DNA from 3 places in the Pseudomonas brassicacearum genome. Region 3 is predicted to be linked to each of the others. Evidence: predicted binding sites of a transcription regulator. Region 3 holds the regulator's gene; each other region holds the start of a gene.
What was found. Region 3 encodes sigma-54, which starts transcription at its own class of promoters, with help from an activator protein. Its sites were predicted from a motif close to ANTGGCATNNANNTTGCTNT; they were not measured.
Positions count from the first base shown of each region.

Region 1: a site for sigma-54 is predicted at 1,480-1,499, ahead of GFU70_RS07620 (flagellar basal body rod protein FlgF). Genes of this name have one in related genera too.
Region 2: a site for sigma-54 is predicted at 4,243-4,262, ahead of glnA (type I glutamate--ammonia ligase). Genes of this name have one in related genera too.

Region 1 covers NZ_CP045701.2:1,745,396-1,753,402, forward strand. Annotated here, with positions in the region: gene GFU70_RS07615 (sigma-54-dependent transcriptional regulator) at 1-1,334, shown strand, start outside; gene GFU70_RS07620 (flagellar basal body rod protein FlgF) at 1,554-2,291, shown strand; gene flgG (flagellar basal-body rod protein FlgG) at 2,341-3,126, shown strand; gene flgH (flagellar basal body L-ring protein FlgH) at 3,199-3,894, shown strand; gene GFU70_RS07635 (flagellar basal body P-ring protein FlgI) at 3,940-5,010, shown strand; gene flgJ (flagellar assembly peptidoglycan hydrolase FlgJ) at 5,021-6,325, shown strand; gene flgK (flagellar hook-associated protein FlgK) at 6,336-8,007, shown strand, end outside.
Region 2 covers NZ_CP045701.2:455,837-463,843, reverse strand. Annotated here, with positions in the region: gene GFU70_RS02060 (YkgJ family cysteine cluster protein) at 1-408, shown strand, start outside; gene typA (translational GTPase TypA) at 615-2,435, opposite strand; gene thiI (tRNA uracil 4-sulfurtransferase ThiI) at 2,574-4,028, opposite strand; gene glnA (type I glutamate--ammonia ligase) at 4,357-5,763, shown strand; gene GFU70_RS02040 (chorismate mutase) at 5,885-6,448, shown strand; gene GFU70_RS02035 (DUF4124 domain-containing protein) at 6,630-7,148, shown strand; gene GFU70_RS02030 (DUF4124 domain-containing protein) at 7,145-7,768, shown strand.
Region 3 covers NZ_CP045701.2:1,072,429-1,080,435, forward strand. Annotated here, with positions in the region: gene ptsN (PTS IIA-like nitrogen regulatory protein PtsN) at 1-181, opposite strand, end outside; gene hpf (ribosome hibernation-promoting factor, HPF/YfiA family) at 194-502, opposite strand; gene GFU70_RS04525 (RNA polymerase factor sigma-54) at 579-2,072, opposite strand; gene lptB (LPS export ABC transporter ATP-binding protein) at 2,237-2,962, opposite strand; gene lptA (lipopolysaccharide transport periplasmic protein LptA) at 2,962-3,510, opposite strand; gene lptC (LPS export ABC transporter periplasmic protein LptC) at 3,497-4,066, opposite strand; gene GFU70_RS04545 (KdsC family phosphatase) at 4,074-4,598, opposite strand; gene GFU70_RS04550 (KpsF/GutQ family sugar-phosphate isomerase) at 4,599-5,573, opposite strand; gene GFU70_RS04555 (ATP-binding cassette domain-containing protein) at 5,848-6,657, shown strand; gene mlaE (lipid asymmetry maintenance ABC transporter permease subunit MlaE) at 6,657-7,454, shown strand; gene mlaD (outer membrane lipid asymmetry maintenance protein MlaD) at 7,454-7,921, shown strand; gene GFU70_RS04570 (phospholipid-binding protein MlaC) at 7,933-8,007, shown strand, end outside.

The sequences.
Region 1 (8,007 bases), 670 kb from region 3:
GCGAGCGTCGGCACATGGAACTCAACGCCTTGCTCGGCGCTTTGGAATTCCCGGTGCTGTCCATCGACATGGGCGGCTCCATCGTTGCGGCTAACCGAGCGGCGGCGCAGTTGCTCGGGGTGCGAGTGGACGAGGTGCCGGGGATTCCCCTGTCCCGCTATGCCGAGGATTTCGACTTGCCGGAACTGGTGCGGGCCAACCAGTCGCGCATCAACGGCCTGCGGGTCAAGGTCAAGGGCGATGTGTTCCTGGCGGACATCGCGCCGCTGCAATCGGAACACGACGACAGCGAAGCCATGGCCGGTGCGGTGCTGACGCTGCACCGGGCCGACCGGGTGGGCGAACGTATCTATAACGTGCGCAAACAGGAATTGCGTGGCTTCGACAGTATTTTCCAGAGTTCGAAGGTCATGGCGGCGGTGGTGCGCGAGGCCCGGCGCATGGCACCGCTGGACGCGCCGCTGTTAATAGAAGGTGAAACCGGTACCGGCAAGGAACTGCTGGCCCGCGCCTGTCACCTGGCGAGCCCGCGCGGGCAATCGCCACTGATGGCGCTCAACTGTGCCGGGCTGCCGGAGTCCATGGCCGAGACCGAGCTGTTCGGCTACGGCCCGGGGGCCTTCGAGGGTGCCAGGGCCGAAGGCAAGCTCGGCCTGCTGGAACTGACCGCCGGGGGAACGCTGTTTCTCGATGGTGTCGGGGAGATGAGCCCGCGCCTGCAAGTGAAACTGCTGCGCTTTCTGCAGGACGGTTGCTTCCGGCGTGTCGGCAGCGATGAAGAGGTGTACCTGGACGTCAGGGTGATCTGCGCCACCCAGGTCGATTTGTCCGAACTCTGCGCCCGGGGTGAATTCCGTCAGGACTTGTACCACCGCTTGAACGTCCTTTCCTTGCACATCCCACCGCTGCGCGAATGCCTCGATGGCCTGGCGCCGCTGGTGGAACATTTCCTCGACCAGGCCAGCCGCCAGATCGGCTGTGCCCTGCCCAAGCTGGCCCCGGCGGCGATGGACCGTCTCAGTCACTACCACTGGCCGGGCAACGTCCGGCAGTTGGAAAACGTGCTGTTCCAGGCCGTTTCCCTGTGCGACGGCGGCACGGTGAAGGCTGAGCATATCCGCCTGCCGGACTACGGCGTGCGCCAACCCCTTGGCGATTTTTCCCTTGAGGGTGGGCTGGACGAGATCGTCGGGCGTTTCGAGAAAGCGGTGCTGGAGCGCTTGTACTCCGAGCACCCCAGTAGCCGGCAACTGGGCAAGCGGCTGGGGGTTTCCCATACGACCATTGCCAATAAGTTGCGCGAATATGAGGTCGGCAAGGAGCCCGGAGCGTAATCAAATGTGGTGCGGTTGCCGGATGGGTAAACCTTTGCCTTGCAGCGGCACGACACCGCCGGTTTTTCGTCTTCGATACATTTGCACAATCGCTTCCAGAACCTCCAGGCCCTTTGTTTACCGGGTCCATCAGCGCCAGAAAAAAGTTGGTCTGCAAATTGCTTGAGGCTGTGCAACACAGCAGTGGGCGGCAAACGTCCGGCATGCAGAGGAACGACAGTGGACAAGTACCTTTATGTGGCAATGACCGGCGCCAGCCAGAACGCACTGGCGCAGCGGGCCCATGCCAACAACCTGGCGAACATCTCCACCAATGGTTTTCAGAAAGACCTGGAGCAGGCGCGCTCGATGCCGGTGTTCGGCGACAGCTTTCCGGCGCGGGCGTTTGCCATGTCCGAACGGCCTGCCACGGACTTCACTCCGGGGGCGCTGGTAGAAACCGGTCGTGACCTCGATGTGGCGGTCAGTGGGCCGGGCTGGATGGCCGTGCAGAACCCCGATGGCGGTGAAAGCTACGTGCGCACCGGCAGCCTCAATGTTGACGCCTTGGGCGTGCTGCGCGCCGGCAACGGTATGCCGGTGATGGGCAACGGCGGTCCGATCGCCGTGCCGCCAGAGCAGAAGATCGAAATCGGCCAGGACGGCACCATCAGCATCCGCGCCATGGGCGAAGGCCCGCGGGTGATGGCTGAAGTGGACCGCATCAAGCTGGTCAATCCGGACCTCAAGAACATGACCAAGGGCCTGGATGGTTCGATCCGGACCAAGGACGGCCAACCGGCGCCCATTGATGCCAATGTGCAGTTGGTGTCGGGTTTCCAGGAGGCGAGCAACGTCAATGCCGTGGATGAAATGACCTCGGTGCTGGCCCTGGCCAAGCAGTTCGAGCTTCACGTCAAGATGATGAACACCGCCAAAGAAGGCGACGAGGCCATGGCTCGGGTCTTGCAGATCTAACCATTAACTAAAGCGTCGCGCCGAAAAACAGGCGTACGAGGAGAATCGAATGCTTCCGGCTCTATGGGTTGCCAAAACAGGTCTGTCCGCCCAGGACACCAACCTGACGACCATTTCCAACAACCTGGCGAACGTTTCGACCACGGGTTTCAAACGTGATCGTGCCGAGTTCCAGGACCTGCTGTATCAGGTGAAACGCCAGCCTGGCGCCCAGTCGACCCAGGACAGCGAACTGCCGTCGGGCCTGCAAGTGGGTACCGGTGTGCGCATCGTCGGCACGCAGAAAAACTTCAACGCCGGCAGCCTGCAAACCACCGAGCAGCCCCTGGACATGGCCATCGACGGTCGCGGTTTCTTCCAGATCCTGCAGCCGGACGGCACCACGTCCTACACCCGCGACGGTACGTTCCACCTCGACTCCAACGGCCAGATCGTCAACGCCAGCGGTTTCGCCCTGGAGCCGGCCATCATCATTCCGAACGATGCCCAGACCTTTACCGTGGGCCGTGACGGCACCGTGTCCATCACCGTGGCGGGCAACCCGGCCGCCCAGGTGATCGGCAACCTGCAGACCGCCGACTTCATCAACCCGGCCGGCCTGCAAGCGGTGGGCAACAACCTGTTCCTGGAAACCGCCGCCAGTGGCGCGCCGCAAGTCGGCACCCCGGGCCTGAACGGCTTCGGCACCACGCTGCAGAACACCCTGGAAACGTCCAACGTAAGCACCGTCGAGGAGATGGTCAACATGATCACCACCCAGCGTGCCTACGAGATGAACTCCAAGGTGATCTCCACTGCCGACCAGATGCTCTCGTTCGTTACGCAGAATCTGTAACCGCGTCGCAACGTCCGTCATTACGTAGACAGGGCGGCCCCAGGGTCGCCTGCAACACCAAGAGGTAGGGTCATGAAACGCTTCGTATCTGTTCTGGCACTGAGTGGGGTCACCGCGCTCGCGGGCTGTGTCGCGCCGACACCCAGGCCCAATGACCCGTATTACGCCCCGGTGTTGCCGCGCACGCCGTTGCCGGCTGCGGCCAACAATGGTTCGATCTACCAGGCCGGCTTCGAGCAGAACCTGTACAGCGACCGCAAGGCCTTCCGGGTCGGTGACATCATCACTATCACCCTGAACGAGCGGACCCAGGCCAGCAAGAACGCCAACTCGCAGATCGACAAGACCAGCGAGACCAGCGTTGGCCTGACCTCGCTGTTCGGCTCCAGCCTGACCACCAACAACCCGATCGGTGGCGGCGACCTGAGCCTCAACGCCGGCTACGGCTCCGACCGTGCCACCAAAGGCGACAGCAAGTCCGGCCAGAGCAACAGCCTGACCGGTTCGATTACCGTGACCGTCGCCGATGTGTTGCCCAACGGCATCATCGTCGTGCGCGGCGAGAAGTGGCTGACCCTCAACACCGGTGACGAACTGGTGCGCATCGCCGGCATGGTTCGCGCCGACGACATTGCCACCGACAACACGGTTTCCTCGACCCGTGTGGCCGATGCGCGCATCACCTACTCGGGCACCGGCGCCTTTGCCGATGCGAGTCAACCGGGTTGGTTCGACCGTTTCTTCCTCAGCCCGAAGTTCCCTTTCTAGGTGGCCCCGTTGAATCTTAAACAGCTGTTGATCGGTGCCTTGGTAATGTCGGCAGCCTTTAGCGCTCAAGCCGAGCGTCTGAAGGACATCGCCAGCATTTCCGGCGTGCGTTCCAACCAGTTGATCGGCTACGGCCTGGTCGTGGGCCTGAACGGCACCGGTGACCAGACCACCCAGACCCCGTTCACCCTGCAGACCTTCAACAACATGTTGTCGCAGTTCGGTATCAAGGTGCCGGCCGGCTCCGGTAACGTGCAGTTGAAGAACGTCGCGGCGGTGTCGGTCAGTGCCGATCTGCCGGCGTTCGCCAAGCCTGGCCAGCAGGTGGATATCACCGTTTCGTCCATCGGTAACTCCAAGAGCCTGCGTGGCGGCACCCTGCTGCTGACGCCGCTCAAGGGTATCGACGGCAACGTCTACGCCATCGCCCAGGGCAACCTGGTGGTCGGCGGTTTCGATGCCGAGGGGCGCGACGGTTCGAAGATCACCGTCAACGTTCCGTCGGCCGGTCGCATCCCTGGCGGTGCGTCGGTGGAGCGTGCGGTGCCGAGCGGTTTCAACCAGGGCAACAGCCTGACGCTGAACCTCAACCGTTCCGACTTCACCACCGCCAAGCGTATCGTCGACAAGATCAACGACATGCTCGGCCCAGGCGTGGCCCAGGCCCTCGACGGTGGTTCGGTGCGCGTCACGGCGCCGCTGGATCCGAGCCAGCGGGTCGACTACCTGTCGATCCTGGAAAACCTTGAGGTCGACCCGGGCCAGGCGGTGGCGAAAGTCATCATCAACTCGCGTACCGGCACCATCGTGATCGGCCAGAACGTCAAGGTGTCTCCGGCCGCCGTGACCCACGGCAGCCTGACCGTGACCATCACCGAAGACCCGATCGTCAGCCAGCCGGGGCCGCTGTCCAACGGCCAGACCGCCGTGGTGCCCCGCTCGCGAGTCAATGCCGAGCAGGAAGCCAAGCCGATGTTCAAGTTCGGCCCGGGCACTACCCTGGATGAAATCGTCCGGGCGGTGAACCAGGTCGGCGCGGCGCCGGGCGACCTGATGGCGATCCTCGAAGCCTTGAAGCAGGCCGGCGCGTTGCAAGCCGACCTCATTGTGATTTGAGGGGCGAGCCATGGATATGCGCAAGGGCGCTTTGATCAGCGGGGACTCGGGTTCCTACTCGGACCTGAACCGCTTGAACCAGCTCAAGGTCGGCGACAAGAACAGCGACAGCAACCTGCGTAAAGTGGCACAGGAATTCGAGTCGCTGTTCCTTGGCGAAATGCTCAAGTCCATGCGTTCGGCCACCGAGGCCTTGGGCAAGGACAATCCGATGAACACGCCAGAAGCCAAGCAGTACCAGGAAATGTACGACCAGCAGTTGGCCGTTTCCATGTCCCGCGAAGGCGGTGGTATTGGCCTGGCCGATGTGCTGCTGCGCCAGATGTCCAAGAACAAGCCACTGGCCCCCGGCGAGGCGGCGACCTTGTCGGCTGCCAAGCAACAAGAGGCGCTGGACAAGGTTGCCAAGGCGCCGGTGCCGACACCGCTGGCTGCCGGGACCCTGCCTACTGACGGCCCATTGTCGCGTATCAGTGGCCAGCGTCCGTTGTGGGCTTCGCGGGCCGTGAGTGCATCGCAAGGGGCCGAGGGCGTCCACCGCAACGACATGGAATTGCTCAACCAGCGCCGCCTGGCCCTGCCACCGAAACTGGCCGACCGCCTGCTCGCCGGGCTGGTGCCTTCGGCGGCGGTCAATGCCGATGTGCCTGCGCAGAACGTCCTGACGGATCGCGCCATCGCCGCCGTCAAGCCGGCCACTGGCGACCTGGCCAATGGCGACTGGTTGGCCGCACTCAAGGCCGCCGAGCCGAAAGGCGACATGCAGGTCTATGGCCGCGCCGTGGCACAGCCACCGCTGGCACCGGCCCGCAAGGCCTTCCGCGATGCCGATGAATTCGTCAATGCCATGTTGCCAATGGCCAAGGAAGCGGCCGATCGCATTGGCGTCGACCCGCGTTACCTGGTAGCCCAGGCCGCCCTGGAAACCGGTTGGGGCAAATCGGTCATGCGCCAGCCCGATGGCAGCAGCAGTCACAACCTGTTCGGCATCAAGGCCAGCCAAAACTGGAAGGGCGATTCAGCCCGGGCGATTACCAGCGAATTCCGTAATGGCGCGATGGTCAAGGAGACGGCCGAGTTCCGTTCCTACGCCTCGTACCGTGACAGTTTCCATGACCTGGTCAATCTGCTGCAAAGCAACAGTCGCTATCAAGATGTGCTGAAGTCGGCCGATAACCCGGAACAGTTTGTACGCGAGTTGCAGAAGGCCGGTTACGCCACCGACCCGCACTACGCCAGCAAGATTTCGAACATAGCCCGGCAGATGACGAGTTACCAAAACTACGCTTCTGCAGGCGCCACCACGACTTTATAAGGTCTGAACCATGAGTTTGCTCAATATAGGGATGTCGGGTCTGTCAGCAAGCCAGACTGCGTTGGTGACCACGGGTAACAACATCGCCAACGTCGATACCGCCGGTTATTCGCGCCAGCAGACCGTGCAGACCACCAAGGCCTCGAACCAGTACGGCAACGTGTTCATCGGTTCCGGCACGACCCTGGCCGATGTGCGTCGGGTGTATAACGCCTTCCTTGAAGCACAACTGAAAACCACCACGTCGCTCAACAGTGACGCGGCGGCCTATCAGGGGCAAATCACGCCACTCGATTCCCTGTTGTCGGACAGCGGCACCGGTCTCAACGGGGCGCTGACCAAGTTTTTCGCCTCGGTGCAGAACGTCAACGCCAAGCCGGGTGACGATGCGTCCCGCCAGTTGCTGCTCAGCGATGCCCAGGCCTTGAGCAACCGTTTCAATTCGGTTGCCAGCCAGTTGACCGAGCAGAGCCAGAACATCAACGGCAACCTGTCGAACATGGTGGAGCAGGTCAACAACCTGGCGGCCACCGTTGCGCAGTTGAACAAGAAAATCGCCGAAGTCTCCAACTCCGGTGGCGCACCCAATGACCTGCTCGATGCCCGCAGCGAAACCATTCGCCAGCTCTCGACGTTCACCGGCACGCAGGTCGTCGAGAACGGCAGCAGCCTGGACATCTACCTGGGCTCCGGCCAACCACTGGTGATGGGCAATACCGTCAATACCCTCGAAGCGGTGCCGGACAAGAACGATCCGGGGCGCATTGGCATCCAGCTCAACAGTGGCTCCAGCTCCATGGACTTGACGTCGGTGCTCACCGGCGGCGAGATCGGTGGCTTGATGCGCTACCGCAGCACCGTGCTCGACCCGGCCATGAACGAGCTGGGTCGCGTGGCCCTGGTGGTCGCCGACCAGATGAACAGCATCCAGGCTTCGGGTATCGACATGAACGGGGCCTTCGGCTCCAACCTGTTCAGCAACATCAACAGCGCTGCGCAAATGAGTCAGCGCAGTGTTGCGTCGTTGAACAACAGTGCGGGCTCCGGCAACTTCAACATTGCCATCGAAGACACCGGCAAGCTGACCACCAACGATTACAAGGTGACGTTCACCAGCGGCACGGACTACACCGTCCAGCGCCTGCCCGACGGCACCTCGATGGGCGCGTTCAACACCGCGACCACGCCGCCGCCGGTGATCGACGGTTTCTCGATGACCTTCGCCAACGGCACCGCAGCCGCCGGCGACTCGTTCAAGCTCACCCCGACCCGCAACGCGGCGGCCAGCATCAAGACCGAGATGACCGACTCCAAGCGGCTGGCGATTGCCGCGCCGTTGGGCGCCGCCATCGTGCCAGGGGGCAGCGGTACGCTGACCATTCCGGCCAGCGGCCAGCCAACCATGACGACGAAGCTGGACATCTACGATGAGGCCACCACCAGCATCATCCAGAACGGCATCAAGAATTCCATGCCGGTCAAAGTGGTGTTCGGCGCGACCTCGGCCGATGGCACGAGCCAGGCTTATCAGTTGCTTGATGCACAAGGCGGTACGATCAGCAGCGGTACGATCAAGCCCGGCGAAAGCAACACCCTGAGCCTGAGTGTTCCGCTCAAGGACGCCAGCGGCAACCCGATCCTGGATTCGTCCGTACCGCCGGTGCAGCGCACCGTCACGTTCG
Region 2 (8,007 bases), 620 kb from region 3:
GAGATCGACCGACTCGATACCTGGGCCAAGTACTCCGCCCCGATGTGCGGCTCCTGTGTGTCGAGCTGCTGCACGCTGCCAGTGGAGGTCAAGATCAAGGACCTGATCCGCATCGGCATCGTCGATGAGTTCGAACTGGGCGACCCGCCGAAGAACATCGCCAAGCGCCTGCAAAAGGAAGGGATCGTCGAGCGCTACAACCAGAAGTCCGAGATCTTCACGCTCCAGCGCATGAGCAACAACGACTGCCTTTATCTGGATCGCAAGAGCCGGTTGTGCACCATTTACGAGAAACGCCCGGACACCTGCCGCAACCATCCGCGGGTTGGACCACGGCCAGGCTATTGCGCCTACAAGCCCAAGGAAGTGGAGCGCGAGCGCAATCCGCGGACGTTGGACAAATTTTGATCGACTGCTGGTTCTGCTGTGTCTGAACCACCGTTATCGCGAGCAAGCTCGCTCCCACACGAAGTCTGTATCCACTGAAGACCCACTGTGGGAGCGAGCTTGCTCGCGATAGGGCCCTGACAGCCGCCACATAACTTCCAGGCATAAAAAAACGCCCCCGATCTCACGACCGGGGGCGTTTTTTTAGCTGCTAGCTAAGTCGAAACTCAGTTGCCGCTTTTCTTGGCAGCGCGGGTACGCTCGCTTTCGCCCAGGATCTTCTTGCGAAGACGGATGGACTTAGGCGTCACTTCACACAGCTCGTCTTCCTGCACGAACTCCAGCGCTTGCTCCAGGGTGAACTTGACCGGTGGAACCAGGGCGATGGTTTCGTCCTTGCCCGAAGCACGCATGTTGTCGAGCTTCTTGCCTTTGGTTGGGTTCACGCCCAGGTCGTTGTCGCGGCTGTTCAGGCCGACGATTTGACCTTCGTAGATATCCTGGCCGTGCTCGACGAACAGCTTGCCGCGCGCTTGCAGGGTTTCCAGCGAGTAGGTCAGGGCCTTGCCGGTCGCAACCGATACCAGGACACCGTTCTGACGGCCGGACATGTCGCCGGACTTCATCACGTCGTAACGATCGAAGATCGAAGTCAGGATGCCGCCACCGGAGGTCAGGGTCAGGAACTCGTTACGGAAACCGATCAGGCCACGGGCCGGAATGTTGTACTCAAGGCGCACACGGCCCTTGCCATCCGGAACCATGTTGGTCAGGTCGCCTTTGCGCAGGCCCATTTGCTCCATGATCGCGCCCTGGGATTCTTCCGGCAGGTCGATGGTCACGTTTTCGTACGGTTCGTGCTTGACGCCATCCACCATGCGGATGATCACTTCAGGACGGCCCACGCCCATTTCGAAGCCTTCGCGACGCATGGTTTCGATCAGTACCGAGAGGTGCAGCTCGCCACGGCCGGAGACCTTGAACTTGTCGGCCGAGTCGCCTTCTTCAACGCGCAGGGCAACGTTGTAGAGCAGCTCTTTGTCCAGGCGTTCCTTGATGTTGCGGCTGGTCACGAACTTGCCTTCTTTACCGCAGAATGGCGAGTCGTTGACCTGGAAGGTCATGGAAACGGTTGGCTCGTCGACGGTCAACGGCTTCATCGCTTCGACGTTCAGTGGGTCGCACAGGGTGTCGGAGATGAACAGTTGCTCGAAGCCGCTGATGCAGACGATGTCGCCGGCCGCAGCTTCTTCAACGTCGATGCGGTGCAGGCCGTGGTGACCCATCAGCTTGAGGATACGACCGTTGCGCTTCTTGCCGTCGGCGTCGATGGCAACCACTGGGGTGTTCGGCTTGACGCGACCACGGGCGATACGGCCAACACCGATAACACCCAGGAAGCTGTTGTAGTCCAGTGCCGAGATTTGCATCTGGAACGGGCCGTCACGGTCGACTTTCGGCGCCGGTACGTCGTCGACGATCGACTGGTACAGCGGGGTCATGTCTTCAGCCATGTTGGTGTGGTCCAGACCGGCAATACCGTTCAGGGCCGAGGCGTAGACGACTTTGAAGTCCAGCTGTTCTTCGGTGGCACCCAGGTTGTCGAACAGGTCGAAGATCTGGTCCAGGACCCAGTCCGGACGCGCGCCTGGACGGTCAACCTTGTTGATGACCACGATCGGACGCAGGCCGGCTTCGAAAGCCTTCTTGGTCACGAAACGGGTTTGCGGCATAGGGCCGTCCTGGGCATCGACCAGCAGCAGCACGGAGTCGACCATCGACATCACGCGCTCTACTTCACCACCGAAGTCGGCGTGGCCCGGGGTGTCCACGATATTGATGTGGTAGCCATTCCAGTTGATGGCGGTGTTTTTCGCCAGGATGGTAATACCGCGCTCTTTTTCCTGGTCGTTGGAGTCCATCACGCGCTCGTCGTTGAGCTCGTTGCGCTCCAGGGTGCCGGATTGACGCAAGAGTTTGTCTACCAGGGTGGTCTTACCATGGTCAACGTGAGCAATGATGGCGATGTTGCGTAGATTTTCGATCACTTGTGTATCTCGATCAGAGGATTCGGTGTGCTGACAGGTCGTGGCAGCGATTTACGTTGAGTCCGACAAAGCCGTTACAGCCTGTCGGCGGCGTCGGGGGGCCGGTGACGCAGGCCACAGGCAAACAGCCCCGGGCACTTAGCTCGGTCGATAAACGCGCACATTGGCATGCCCCTCACTGAGCAAATGGTGGGCATGCAGGCGACTCATCACGCCTTTGTCGCAATACAGCAGGTACTGGCGAGTAGGGTCCAGTTCCTTGAAACGCGCGTTCACTGCATAGAACGGCATCGTTTTTACCTCGATGCCGGCGATGCTCAGCGGATCGTCTTCAGCGTCGTCCGGGTGACGGATGTCGATGATGATCTGACCGGCCAGCGCTTCGCCGACTTCTTCAATTTGTATGTCCTGGCCCAACTCATCGATGACTCGATCGATTGGCACCAGCCTGGCGTTTTCGAGCGCACGCTCGAGCACCGCCATGTCGAATTCTTTCTCTTCGTGCTCCACCCGCCCGCGCTTGGCCGCCGTCTTCGGATTGACCGAGATGACGCCGCAGTACTCCGGCATGTGCCGGGCAAATTCGGCGGTGCCGATTTCATTGGCCTGGTCGATGATGTCCTGCTTGTGGCTGGCAATCAGCGGCCGCAAGACCAGTTTCTCGGTCACGCAATCGATCACCGACAGGTTCGGCAGCGTCTGGCTCGACACCTGGGAGATCGCCTCGCCGGTCACCAGCGCGTCGATTTGCAGGCGGTCGGCAATTCGTGAAGCGGCGCGCAACATCATACGCTTCAAAATGACGCCCATATGACTGTTATCGACTTTGCCGAGAATCTCGCCCAGAACTTCCTCGAACGGCACACTCACAAATAACACGCGTTGGGAGCTGCCGTACTTCTTCCAGATGAAGTGCGCCACTTCCATCACGCCCAGTTCATGGGCACGCCCGCCGAGGTTGAAGAAGCAGAAATGGCTCATCAACCCGCGACGCATGATCTGGTAGGCGGCCACCGTGGAGTCGAAGCCGCCGGACATCAGCACCAGGGTCTGCTCCAGCGAACCCAGCGGATAACCGCCGATGCTGTTGTGCTGGCTGTGGATCACGAACAGCCGCTGGTCGCGAATTTCGATGCGCACTTCGACCTGCGGGTCTTTCAAGGAAATACCGGCCGCGCCGCACTGTCGGCGCAATTGGCTGCCGACATACTTCTCCACATCCATCGAACTGAACGGGTGCTTGCCGGCACGCTTGCAGCGCACCGAAAAAATCTTGCCGGCCAGGGCATCACCATAATGGAGCATGCATTTGGCGAGGATGTCGTCGAAGTCCCCCAGCGGGTATTCATCGACTTGCAGGAAATGCGCGATGCCCGGCATGCAGCTCAGGCGCTCGGTCATTTCCTTCAGGGCCTTGGGTTCGCTGACACGGGTTTCCAGTTCGAGGTTGTCCCACACGCCGTTCACCACCACGGCCGGGTCCAGGTCTCGGAGCACGGCACGGATGTTCTTGGCCAACTGGCGGATGAAACGCATCCGTACCGGGCGGCTCTTGATGGTGATCTCGGGGAAGACTTTTACGATTAGTTTCATGAAAACAGCGCGCGAACGGCCAGCCGAAAAAGGGGGGCGCGGATTATAGCGGAAATTGCTCAAGGTTTAACCAGTTTATGTGCAGATGGTTTTGCATGCACCAAAACAGGTCATTATCCATTGACGACGCCACATTGCAGTGCGTTATTGTCTGGCAATCTTTGATTGATGCCTTTAAAAGCGTGGATTTGGTGCAAAAAACCCATGCTGGGGCACTGGCATGCAATTTGCTCCCTTGTGAGGCAGGTTGCCTTGGCAGAGTATTCGCGCCGGCATCACCCATATCTAAGGGCACTCCACTACCCGCCCGAAGCCACCCGGAGGACATATGTCGAAGTCGGTTCAACTCATCAAAGATCATGACGTCAAGTGGATTGATCTGCGCTTCACTGACACCAAAGGTACTCAACATCACGTGACCATGCCGGCCCGTGATGCGCTGGACGACGAATTCTTTGAAATCGGGAAAATGTTCGACGGCTCCTCCATCTCCGGCTGGAAAGGCATCGAAGCCTCCGACATGATCCTGATGCCGGACGACGAAACGGCCGTCCTGGACCCGTTCACCGAAGAGCCGACCCTGATCCTGGTCTGCGACATCATCGAACCTTCGACCATGCAAGGCTATGACCGCGACCCACGCGCCATCGCCCACCGCGCCGAGGAATACCTGAAGTCCACCGGTATCGGCGATACCGCTTTCTTCGGTCCTGAGCCTGAGTTCTTCATCTTCGACTCGGTCAAGTTCAAGTCCGATATCTCCGGCTCCATGTTCAAGATCTTCTCCGAACAAGGTTCGTGGATGTCCGACCAGGACGTGGAAGGCGGCAACAAAGGCCACCGCCCAGGTATCAAGGGCGGCTACTTCCCGGTTCCACCGTTCGATTTCGACCACGAAATCCGTACCTCCATGTGCAACGCACTGGAAGAAATGGGCCAGACCGTCGAAGTTCACCACCACGAAGTGGCAACTGCCGGCCAGAACGAAATCGGCGTGAAATTCAACACGCTGGTCAAGAAGGCTGACGAAGTCCAGACCCTGAAGTACTGCGTACACAACGTTGCCGATGCCTTCGGCCGCACCGCGACCTTCATGCCCAAGCCTCTGTATGGCGACAACGGTTCGGGCATGCACGTTCACATGTCGATCTCCAAAGACGGCAAGAACACCTTCGCAGGCGAAGGCTATGCCGGCCTGTCGGACACCGCCCTGTACTTCATCGGCGGTATCATCAAGCACGGTAAGGCCCTGAACGGCTTCACCAACCCGTCGACCAACTCCTACAAGCGTCTGGTACCTGGCTTCGAAGCCCCGGTCATGCTGGCCTACTCGGCTCGCAACCGTTCCGCCTCGATCCGTATTCCTTACGTGAACAGCCCTAAAGCCCGCCGTATCGAAGCGCGTTTCCCGGATCCGGCTGCCAACCCGTACCTGGCCTTCGCCGCACTGATGATGGCCGGTCTGGACGGTATCCAGAACAAGATCCACCCTGGCGATGCCGCTGACAAAAACCTGTATGACCTGCCGCCTGAAGAGGCCAAGGAAATCCCACAGGTGTGCGGCAGCCTGAAAGAAGCCCTGGAAGAGCTGGACAAGGGCCGCGCCTTCCTGACCAAGGGCGGCGTATTCAGCGATGACTTCATCGACGCTTACATCGCACTGAAAAGCGAAGAAGAAATCAAGGTTCGCACCTTCGTTCACCCACTGGAATACGAGCTGTACTACAGCTGCTGATCCAGTAAACGCCGCCACGCACGGCGTGAATAAAAAGAGGCCTCCTTCGGGAGGCCTTTTTTATGCGCGCAGGTTACGTGCATGATGCCTCGTTGCTCCTCCACTGAAGACGAGACTGCCCATGACTTCACGCTTCAAGCTCTGCCTTGCCCTGTCCGCCGCGCTGCTGGCCCCCACCGCCGAAGCCGCCTCGACGCCCGCCCCTGAGGCCCTTACCCCGCTGCTTAACGCCATTGGCGAACGCCTGGCCCTCGCCGATCAAGTGGCGCTGAGCAAATGGGACAGCCATAAAGCGGTAGAAGACCGTCAGCGCGAGCGAGAAGTCATTGCCGCCGCCGTTGCCCAGGCGCCGACCTACAAGCTCAGTGGCGAAACCGTGGAAGCTTTTTTCGCCGCCCAAATTGAAGCCAACAAAATGGTGCAGTACATCAACCTGTCCGACTGGGCCCTGGACGGCAAGGCCCCGGACCTCCCACGCCCGGACCTGGTGGGACAGATCCGCCCGCAACTCGACCGACTGCAAAAACGCCTGCTGCAACAACTGGCCGACTTCGCCCCCTACCGCACCGACCCGCAGTGCCCGCAATGGCTGGCCCAGGCAACCCACCACAACAAGCAGCACCCGGTGCACCGGCTCGCCCTGATCCGGGCGACCGGAGAGCTGTGCATCTCCACAAAATCCTGAGGCCCCCTGTGGGCGAGCTTGCTCGCGATGAGGCCAGCACATTCAACACCTCAGCGACTGGCACCCCGCCTTCTCGAGCAAGCCCGCTCCCACAGGAGGCGCATGCAACACAACAACTGGGCCAACCCTCCGCCCTGGCCTATGCTGCAACCCATCACTTTTCGTTTTCGGTCGATTTTCCATGGGTCGTGGTTTTTCAATCATTCTGTTGCTGCTGCTGGCACTGCCAGCCGCCGCGCAGATCTACAAGTACACCGACGCTGACGGCAACACCGCCTACAGCAACCAGCCACCCCAAGGCGTACCGGCCCAGACGGTGGAGTTGCCGCCACTCAACAGCATCGAACGCCAATCCCCCGCCAGCCCGGACACACCACCAGCCCCCGCGAACAGCGACGAGCCGCGCGATGCCTACGAGATACTCGAACTGACGGACATCCCCACTGAGCAAGCCCTGCGTGCCAACAATGGCACCTTCACCGTCGGCGTGCGGGCTCAACCGCGCCTGCGCAGCCCGCATCTGTTCCGGCTGCTGCTGGATGGCCAACCCTACGGCCAGCCGTCCAACGTGCCGCGCCTGCAATTGGTGAACATCGATCGGGGCGAGCACAGCCTGGCGGTTCAAGTCATCGACGGGGACACGCTCGTGCAACAGAGCGAAACCGTGACCTTCACCGTGCAGCGGGTGCACCAGCCATGATCCGCTGGTTGCTCGCGCTTAGCCTGACGCTGGCGGCGCTGCCTGGGGTGGCGCAGGTCTACACCTACATCGATGCCCAGGGTAATCGCGTCTTCACCGATCAACCGCGCCCCGGCAATGCGAAGAAAGTCCAACTGCCGCCCAGCAACCGGATGCCGGCGCCGCCCCTGGACACAACCTCGGCGCCCACGACCGAAACCCGGCCCGAGCCCCTGTTTCATTACGAAATGCTCCGACTGTTGATACCCGAGCCGGACGCCACGATTCGCAGCACCGCAGGCGAACTGATCGTCAGCGTCACCAGCGAACCCGGCCTGAAAAAAGGCCACCGCTACCGCCTGCTGCTCGACGGCCAGCCGACGGGCGAGGCGGGGCCGAGCCCGGTGTTTGCCTTGAACAACATTGATCGAGGCACCCATCACCTGGCGGCAGAAATCCTCGATGAGCAGGACCGGATCGTCGAACGCACCGCCAACCAGCCCTTCCATATGCAACGCATGTCCCTGGCGCAAAAGCGCCGCATCAAACCCTGCGCCACGGCCGATTACGGTCAACGCCCCGAGTGCCCCCTCGCCGAAAAGCCTGAAGAAGAAAAAAGCAGCATCTTGCCGTTCTTCTGATGTCGCTCAGGCTGGCGCACTATATTGGTGCAAAGCCTTGCACGCTACTCAGTTTCCAAACCCATTTTGGTTCGAAAGTACCCGAAGAAGCTGGCAGAACGCCACGCGACAGGGCGAAAAACACCCTTTTGAGGCTCTAAACGCTTCTTTTCGGAGCCTTGGTTTGGTTTTTGCATTTTCCTAGCAACAGCGCATCAATCGCGCGCGCAATTTGGGACCGATCCCCAGTTGCTACGCTC
Region 3 (8,007 bases):
CAAAACCGGTGGAACCGAGTTTTTCACGGGCAACCAGGGCCTCGAAGACGTCCTGCATGACCAGATCAGGCACCTCGCGGTGGATCAGGTTGGCAATGTGTTCGAGGGCTTTCTTTTTACTGCCGCCCGGCGCGTTCACTTGGGAGCGGCCGGGGGTCAGGATGGTTTCTAGTCGGATCATGGATTGGGGGGGTTAACGACCGGTCGCGCCCTGGAGGAGGCTCTGGGTCTTTTCCTTATGCTTTTTGAGTTGGCGATCCAGCTTGTCGGTCAGCAGGTCAATCGCGGCATACATGTCTGTGTGCTCTGCGTTGGCAACCACTTCTCCGCCGGGGATATGCAGCGTGGCTTCGATTTTCTGCAGCAGTTTCTCGACGGTCATCGTGACTTGCACGTTGGTGATCTTGTCGAAATGCCTCTCCAATCGGTCGAGTTTTTCGCCGATGTAGGTGCGCAGGGGTTCGGTCACTTCCAGTTGGTGTCCACTGATGTTGACTTGCATACAGCTTCTCCTTCGTTGCCAGTGCATAAAGCGGCAGGCAGAAATGCCTGCCACTGGAACGCTGTGGCGTGGCCTGTTACATCAACCGCTTGCGTTCGCTCGAAGGCGCGATCCCGAGGGATTCGCGGTATTTGGCGACGGTACGGCGGGCCACCTGAATGCCTTGTGCCTCCAGTAAACCAGCGATCTTGCTGTCACTCAACGGCTTTTTCTGATTTTCCGCGGCCACCAGTTTTTTGATGATCGCGCGGATGGCCGTGGACGAGCATTCGCCGCCTTCGGAGGTGCTGACGTGGCTGGAGAAAAAATATTTCAATTCATAGATGCCCCGGGGGGTATGCATGAATTTCTGGGTGGTTACCCGGGAAATCGTCGACTCGTGCATGCCCACTGCCTCGGCAATGTCATGCAGGACCAACGGTTTCATCGCTTCATCGCCATACTCCAGGAAGCCGCGCTGATGCTCGACGATCTGGGTGGCCACTTTCATCAGGGTTTCGTTGCGGCTTTGCAGGCTCTTGATGAACCAGCGCGCCTCCTGCAACTGGTTGCGCATGAAAGTGTTGTCGGCGCTGGTGTCGGCGCGCTTCACAAAGCCGGCGTACTGGGCGTTGACCCGCAGCTTGGGCACCGATTCCTGGTTGAGCTCCACCAGCCAGCGGTCGTTGTGCTTGCGCACGATTACGTCTGGAACCACGTATTCGGGCTCGGTGGATTCGATCTGCGAGCCGGGGCGCGGGTTGAGGCTCTGCACCAGTTCGATCACCTGGCGCAGTTCATCTTCCTTGAGCTTCATGCGACGCATCAACTGGCTGTAGTCGCGACCGCCCAGCAAGTCGATGTAGTCGGTGACCAGCCGCTTGGCTTCGGCCAGCCACGGGGTCTTGGCGGACAACTGGCGCAGTTGCAGCAACAGGCACTCGCCCAGGTTGCGGGCGCCGATGCCAGCCGGTTCGAACTGCTGGATGCGATGGAGGACGGCTTCGATCTCGTCCAGCTCGATGTCGAGCTCGGGATCGAAGGCTTCGAGGATTTCTTCGAGGGTCTCGTCCAGGTAGCCCTGGTTGTTGATGCAATCGATCAGGGTCACGGCGATCAGGCGATCGGTGTCGGACATCGGCGCCAGGTTCAGCTGCCACAGCAGGTGGCTTTGCAGGCTTTCGCCGGCGGAGGTGCGGGTGGTGAAGTCCCACTCGTCGTCATCGCTGCTCGGCAGGCTGCTGGCGCTGGTCTGATAGACGTCTTCCCAGGCCGTGTCCACGGGCAGTTCGTTGGGGATGCGTTCGTTCCATTCGCCATCCTCGAGGTTGTCCACCGTCGGGGCGGCTTCCTGGTAGGTCGGTTCCGGGATTTCGGTGTTGGTCTTCTGCTCGACGTTGTCGGCCAGTGGGTCGGTGTTGTCGAAGTCGTCGCCTTCTTCCTGGCGTTCGAGCATCGGATTGGACTCCAGGGCCTCCTGGATCTCCTGTTGCAGGTCCAGGGTCGACAATTGGAGCAGGCGGATGGCCTGTTGCAGCTGCGGTGTCATCGTCAGCTGCTGGCCCATTCTCAAGACTAGCGATGGTTTCATGGCAGGGGCTTAACACCTTATTCGCCGGCGCACATGCGCCATCCACTACAGGGCGCCGAAGCGCCAAACTTAAGCAAATTATATGCCTGAAACTGAAGTGTTTGCCTAGGGCGTCGCCATAATAAAATGAAACGACGCTCTAACGATTCGCCAGACACTTTGGCTTACAGGCGGAACTCATGGCCCAGATACACTTCCTTGACCAGGTCATTGGCCAGGATCGCTGCGGAGTCGCCTTCGGCGATCAGCTGGCCGTCATTGACAATGTAGGCGGTTTCGCAGATATCCAGCGTCTCGCGCACGTTGTGGTCGGTGATCAGCACGCCGATCCCCTTGGCCTTGAGGTGATGGATGATCTGCTTGATGTCGCCCACCGAGATGGGGTCCACGCCGGCGAACGGTTCGTCGAGCAGGATGAACTTCGGTGCGGTGGCCAGGGCGCGGGCGATTTCCACGCGGCGCCGCTCGCCCCCGGACAGGCTCATGCCCAGGTTGTCGCGAATGTGGCTGATGTGGAATTCCTGCAGCAGGCTTTCCAATTCCTGGCGACGACCGGCCTTGTCGAGTTCCTTGCGGGTCTCGAGGATCGCCATGATGTTGTCGGCAACCGACAGTTTGCGGAAGATCGACGCTTCTTGCGGCAAATAGCCGATACCTGCCTTCGCCCGGCCGTGCATCGGCTGGTGGCTGACATCCAGGTCGTCGATCAGTACGCGACCCTGGTCGGCCTGGACCAGGCCGACGATCATGTAGAAGCAAGTGGTCTTGCCCGCGCCGTTGGGGCCGAGCAGGCCGACGATCTGGCCGCTGTCGATGGACAGGCTGACATCACGCACGACTTGACGGCTCTTGTAGCTCTTGGCCAGATGCTGAGCTTTCAGAGTTGCCATTACTGGGCCTTCTGCTCGTCGGTTTTCTTTTTCGGTTGGATCACCATGTCGATCCGCGGACGCGACTCGGTCACCTTGCTGCCGGTGGCGCGACCGGCGCTTGCCAGCTTCTTGACTGTGTCGTAGACGATTTTCTCGCCCTGGGTGATGTTGTTGTCCTTGTCGATGACCTTGGCGCGGTCGATCAGGACCACGCGATCCTTGGAGGCGTGGTACTGGATGGTGACCCCGTAGCCCTGCACAGGCTTGGTATCGCCGGCAGTTTGCAACTGCTCGAAATAGGCCAGGTTGCCCACCGAGGTCACCACGTCGATGTCGCCGGCCGGGGTGCGGGTGATGGTCACGGTATTGCCGGTGACCTTCATCGAGCCCTGGGTGATGATCACGTCACCTGTGTAGGTGGCGACACCTTTCTTGTCGTCGAGCTGGGCATCGTCGGCCTGGATGCGGATAGGTTGGTTGCGGTCGTCGGGAAGAGCCCAGGCGCTCGCGCTTCCCAGTGCTGCGCCCAGACTGAGCAAAATAGGGAGGGTTTTAGCGAGCTTCATACTGTCCTCTTACGTTCGATAGCAGGTGTATCCTGCTTTCCTTCAAATACGCTTTCATTCCCGTGCCGGTCGACACACCCCCGGCGCCGTCGATTCTAACGGGTTGCTCGGTCTGCGCATATTCTTGCTGTGGGAACACGGTCATGCGCGTGCTGGTGATGATGGTCGTACGGTTTTTCTCGTCGGTTCGGGCGATGCGCACCGAGTCGATCAGTTCCACTTCGGTGCCGCCGGAATTGACTTCGGCGTGCTCGCTCTGCACATGCCACGGAAACTCGGTGCCGCGGAACATGTTCAGGTCGGGCTTGGTGACCAGCGTAATGTCAGTGGCCTTTACGTGGTCGACCTTGTCGGACGTCATCTCATATTGCACTTTGCCGTCGGGCAGGTACTGCAGGGTATGCGTGTTGGTCGCGTACCAGTCGATCTTTTCCTCGATCTGGGTCGCGGGTCGGTCGAGAAACCGTTCGGGGCTGATGTTCCAGTAGCCCACCGCAGCGAAAATCGCCGCGATACAGCCGAACACCACGATGGTGCGAATCTTCTTGCTCAGCATAAATGGCTCACAGGTACGCGGCGTTGGCCGCTTCGAGGCGGCCCTGGGCGCGCAGGATCAGTTCACAGAATTCGCGGGCCGCACCTTCGCCGCCTCGCGCCGTGGTGACGCCGTGGGCATGCTCGCGCACGAAGCTGGCCGCGTTGGCGACTGCCATGCCCAGGCCTACCCGGCGAATCACCGGCAGGTCTGGCAGGTCGTCACCGAGGTAGGCCACCTGTTCATAGCTTAGGTTGAGTTGGCCCAGAAGCTCGTCCAGCACCACCAGTTTGTCTTCGCGCCCCTGGTAAAGGTGCGGGATGCCGAGGTTCTTCGCGCGTCGCTCGACCACCGGGGTCTTGCGACCGCTGATGATGGCGGTCTGCACGCCGGCGGCCATCAGCATCTTGATGCCTTGGCCGTCGAGGGTGTTGAACGTCTTGAACTCGCTGCCGTCTTCAAGGAAGTACAGGCGACCGTCGGTCAGCACGCCGTCGACATCGAACACCGCCAGCTTGATGGCCTGGCCGCGTTGCAACAGTTCTGTGTTCATTTACATGACTCCCGCACGCAGCAAATCGTGCATATTCAGGGCGCCCACCGGACGGTCCTCGTCGTCGACGACCACCAGGGCGCTGATCTTGTGGTCTTCCATGATTTTCAGGGCCTCGGCGGCGAGCATCTCGGCGCGGGCGGTCTTGCCGTGGGGCGTCATGACTTGCTCGATGGTGGCACTGTGGATGTCGATGGTGCGGTCCAGGGTGCGGCGCAGGTCGCCGTCGGTGAAGATCCCGGCGAGCTTGCCGTCGGCTTCCAGGACCACCGTCATGCCCAGCCCCTTGCGGGTCATCTCCATGAGCGCGTCCTTGAGCAGCGTGCCGCGCAACACTTGCGGCAACTCTTGGCCGGCGTGCATCACGTTTTCGACTTTCAGCAGCAGGCGACGGCCGAGGGCGCCACCGGGATGGGAAAAGGCGAAGTCTTCCGCGGTGAAGCCCCGGGCTTCCAGCAGCGCCACGGCCAGGGCGTCGCCCATGACCAGGGCAGCGGTAGTGGAAGAGGTCGGTGCCAGGTTCAGCGGGCAGGCTTCGTGTTCGACATGAACATTGAGGTTCACTTCGGCGGCCTTGGCCAGCGGCGAGTCCGGGTTGCCGGTCATGCTGATCAACTGGATGCCCAGGCGCTTGATCAGCGGCAGCAGCGTGATGATCTCATTGGTGGAGCCGGAGTTGGACAGGGCCAGGATGACATCGTCCCGGGTGATCATGCCCATGTCTCCGTGGCTGGCTTCGGCCGGATGGACAAAAAAGGCCGTGGTGCCGGTGCTGGCGAGGGTGGCGGCGATCTTGTTGCCGATGTGCCCGGACTTGCCCATGCCGACCACGACCACGCGGCCTTTGCTGGCCAGAATCATCTCGCAGGCGCGTACGAAATCAGCGTCGATATGGGGCACCAAGCCTTGTACGGCTTCGAGCTCGAGGCGGATGGTACGTTGTGCCGATTGAATCAGGTCGCTGGATTGGCTCATGTCAGAAATCGTATAGCCCGATGAAAAGGCGGCGATTATAGCGGCAATGAACAATTCCCTCACGTAAGTTCGTCATGCTTTGTTCGAGGGGCTGCAAGGTTCGACATAAAATGTGGCTTTTTACCTTAAGCCACACTTAACAGGCGGGGCGTTGGCCTTGGGCGCTTGGCTGTTGCAGTGATATAGTTCGCCGCCGGTTCGCGTGCCCGGCGGTACCGGCGCTTGTCGACCGCCCAGGGCATTCGAATGTGAGGCTGCATCGCAAGGAGTTTAGATGAGTGCCGACAACGCCTACGCGGTCGAGCTGAAGGGACTGTCCTTCAAGCGAGGGACGCGCAGCATTTTCAATGACATCGATATTCGCATTCCACGCGGCAAGGTCACTGGCATCATGGGGCCTTCCGGGTGTGGCAAGACCACGCTGCTGCGGCTGATTGGGGCACAATTGCGCCCCAGCGCCGGCGAAGTCTGGGTCAATGGTCAGAATCTTCCCGAGTTGTCTCGCAGCGACCTGTTCGATGCGCGCAAGCACATGGGCGTGCTGTTCCAGAGTGGCGCGCTGTTTACCGATCTCGACGTGTTCGAGAACGTGGCGTTCCCGTTGCGGGTCCATACCGAGCTGCCGGAAGAGATGATCCGCGACATCGTCCTGCTCAAGTTGCAGGCCGTCGGGCTGCGAGGCGCCCTGGACCTGATGCCCGACGAGCTGTCCGGCGGCATGAAACGCCGGGTCGCGTTGGCGCGGGCGATTGCCCTCGATCCGAAGATCCTCATGTACGACGAACCCTTCGTCGGGCAGGACCCGATCGCCATGGGTGTACTCGTGCGCCTGATCCGCCTGCTCAACGATGCGCTGGGCATCACCAGCATCGTGGTCTCCCACGACCTGGCCGAAACCGCCAGCATTGCCGACTACATCTATGTAGTCGGTGATACCCAGGTGCTGGGGCAGGGTACGCCCCAGGAACTGATGGATTCGGACAATCCGCGCATTCGCCAATTCATGAAGGGTGATCCGGACGGGCCGGTGGAGTTCCATTTTCCGGCCACGGATTACCGTACCGATCTGCTGGGGAAGCGCTGATGCGCAAGAAATCACTATTGGAAAGAATTCGCCTGTTTGGCCGCTCCGGTATCGATGTGGTGGCAGTGCTGGGCCGTTCCTCGCTGTTTCTGATGCATGCCCTGCTTGGGCGCAACTCGACGGGTGGTGGTTTTAGCCTGCTGGTCAAGCAGTTGCACTCGGTGGGCGTGATGTCCCTTGTGATCATCGTGGTCTCCGGGATCTTCATCGGCATGGTCCTGGCGCTGCAAGGGTTCAACATCTTGTCCAGCTACGGTTCGGAGCAGGCGGTCGGGCAGATGGTTGCGCTGACGCTGTTGCGTGAGCTCGGCCCCGTGGTCACGGCGCTGCTGTTTGCCGGGCGTGCCGGTTCGGCGCTGACGGCCGAAATCGGCAACATGAAGTCCACCGAACAATTGTCCAGCCTGGAAATGATCGGCGTCGACCCACTCAAATACATCATTGCCCCGCGCCTGTGGGCCGGTTTCATTTCCCTGCCGGTGCTGGCGATCATTTTCAGCGTCGTGGGGATCTGGGGCGGCTCGTGGGTGGCAGTAGACTGGCTGGGGGTCTATGAGGGTTCCTACTGGTCAAACATGCAGAACAGCGTCGATTTTCTCGACGACGTGCTCAACGGCGTTATCAAAAGTGCCGTATTCGCTTTCGTGGTGACCTGGATCGCTGTGTTCCAAGGCTATGACTGTGAGCCCACGTCAGAGGGGATCAGCCGTGCCACAACCAAGACCGTGGTGTACGCCTCGCTGGCGGTCCTGGGCCTTGACTTTATTCTGACCGCCTTGATGTTTGGAGATTTCTGATGCAAAACCGCACCCTGGAAATCGGTGTCGGCCTTTTCTTGCTGGCTGGCATCCTGGCTTTGCTGCTGCTGGCCCTGCGGGTCAGTGGACTGGCACCGACGGCTAGCACCGATACTTATAAACTTTATGCCAACTTTGACAATATCGCCGGTTTGACGGTCAGAGCCAAAGTGACCATGGCCGGTGTCACCATCGGCAAGGTCACGGCAATCGATCTGAATCGCGAGGATTTCACCGGTCGAGTGACGCTGCAGTTGGAAAAGCGCGTGGACAACCTGCCGACTGATTCCACTGCATCTATCCTCACCGCTGGGCTGCTGGGTGAGAAATACATTGGCATCAGCGTGGGCGGGGAAGACGCCGTGCTCAAGGATGGTGGCGTCATCCACGACACGCAATCGTCCCTGGTGCTCGAGGACCTGATCGGTAAATTCCTGCTCAATACCGTTAGCAAAGACGCCAAATGAGGAGCTTTTGAATGATCTCTATCTTGCGACGTGGCCTGTTGGTGTTGCTCGCGGCGCTGCCGTTGATGGCTAACGCCATGGCTGCG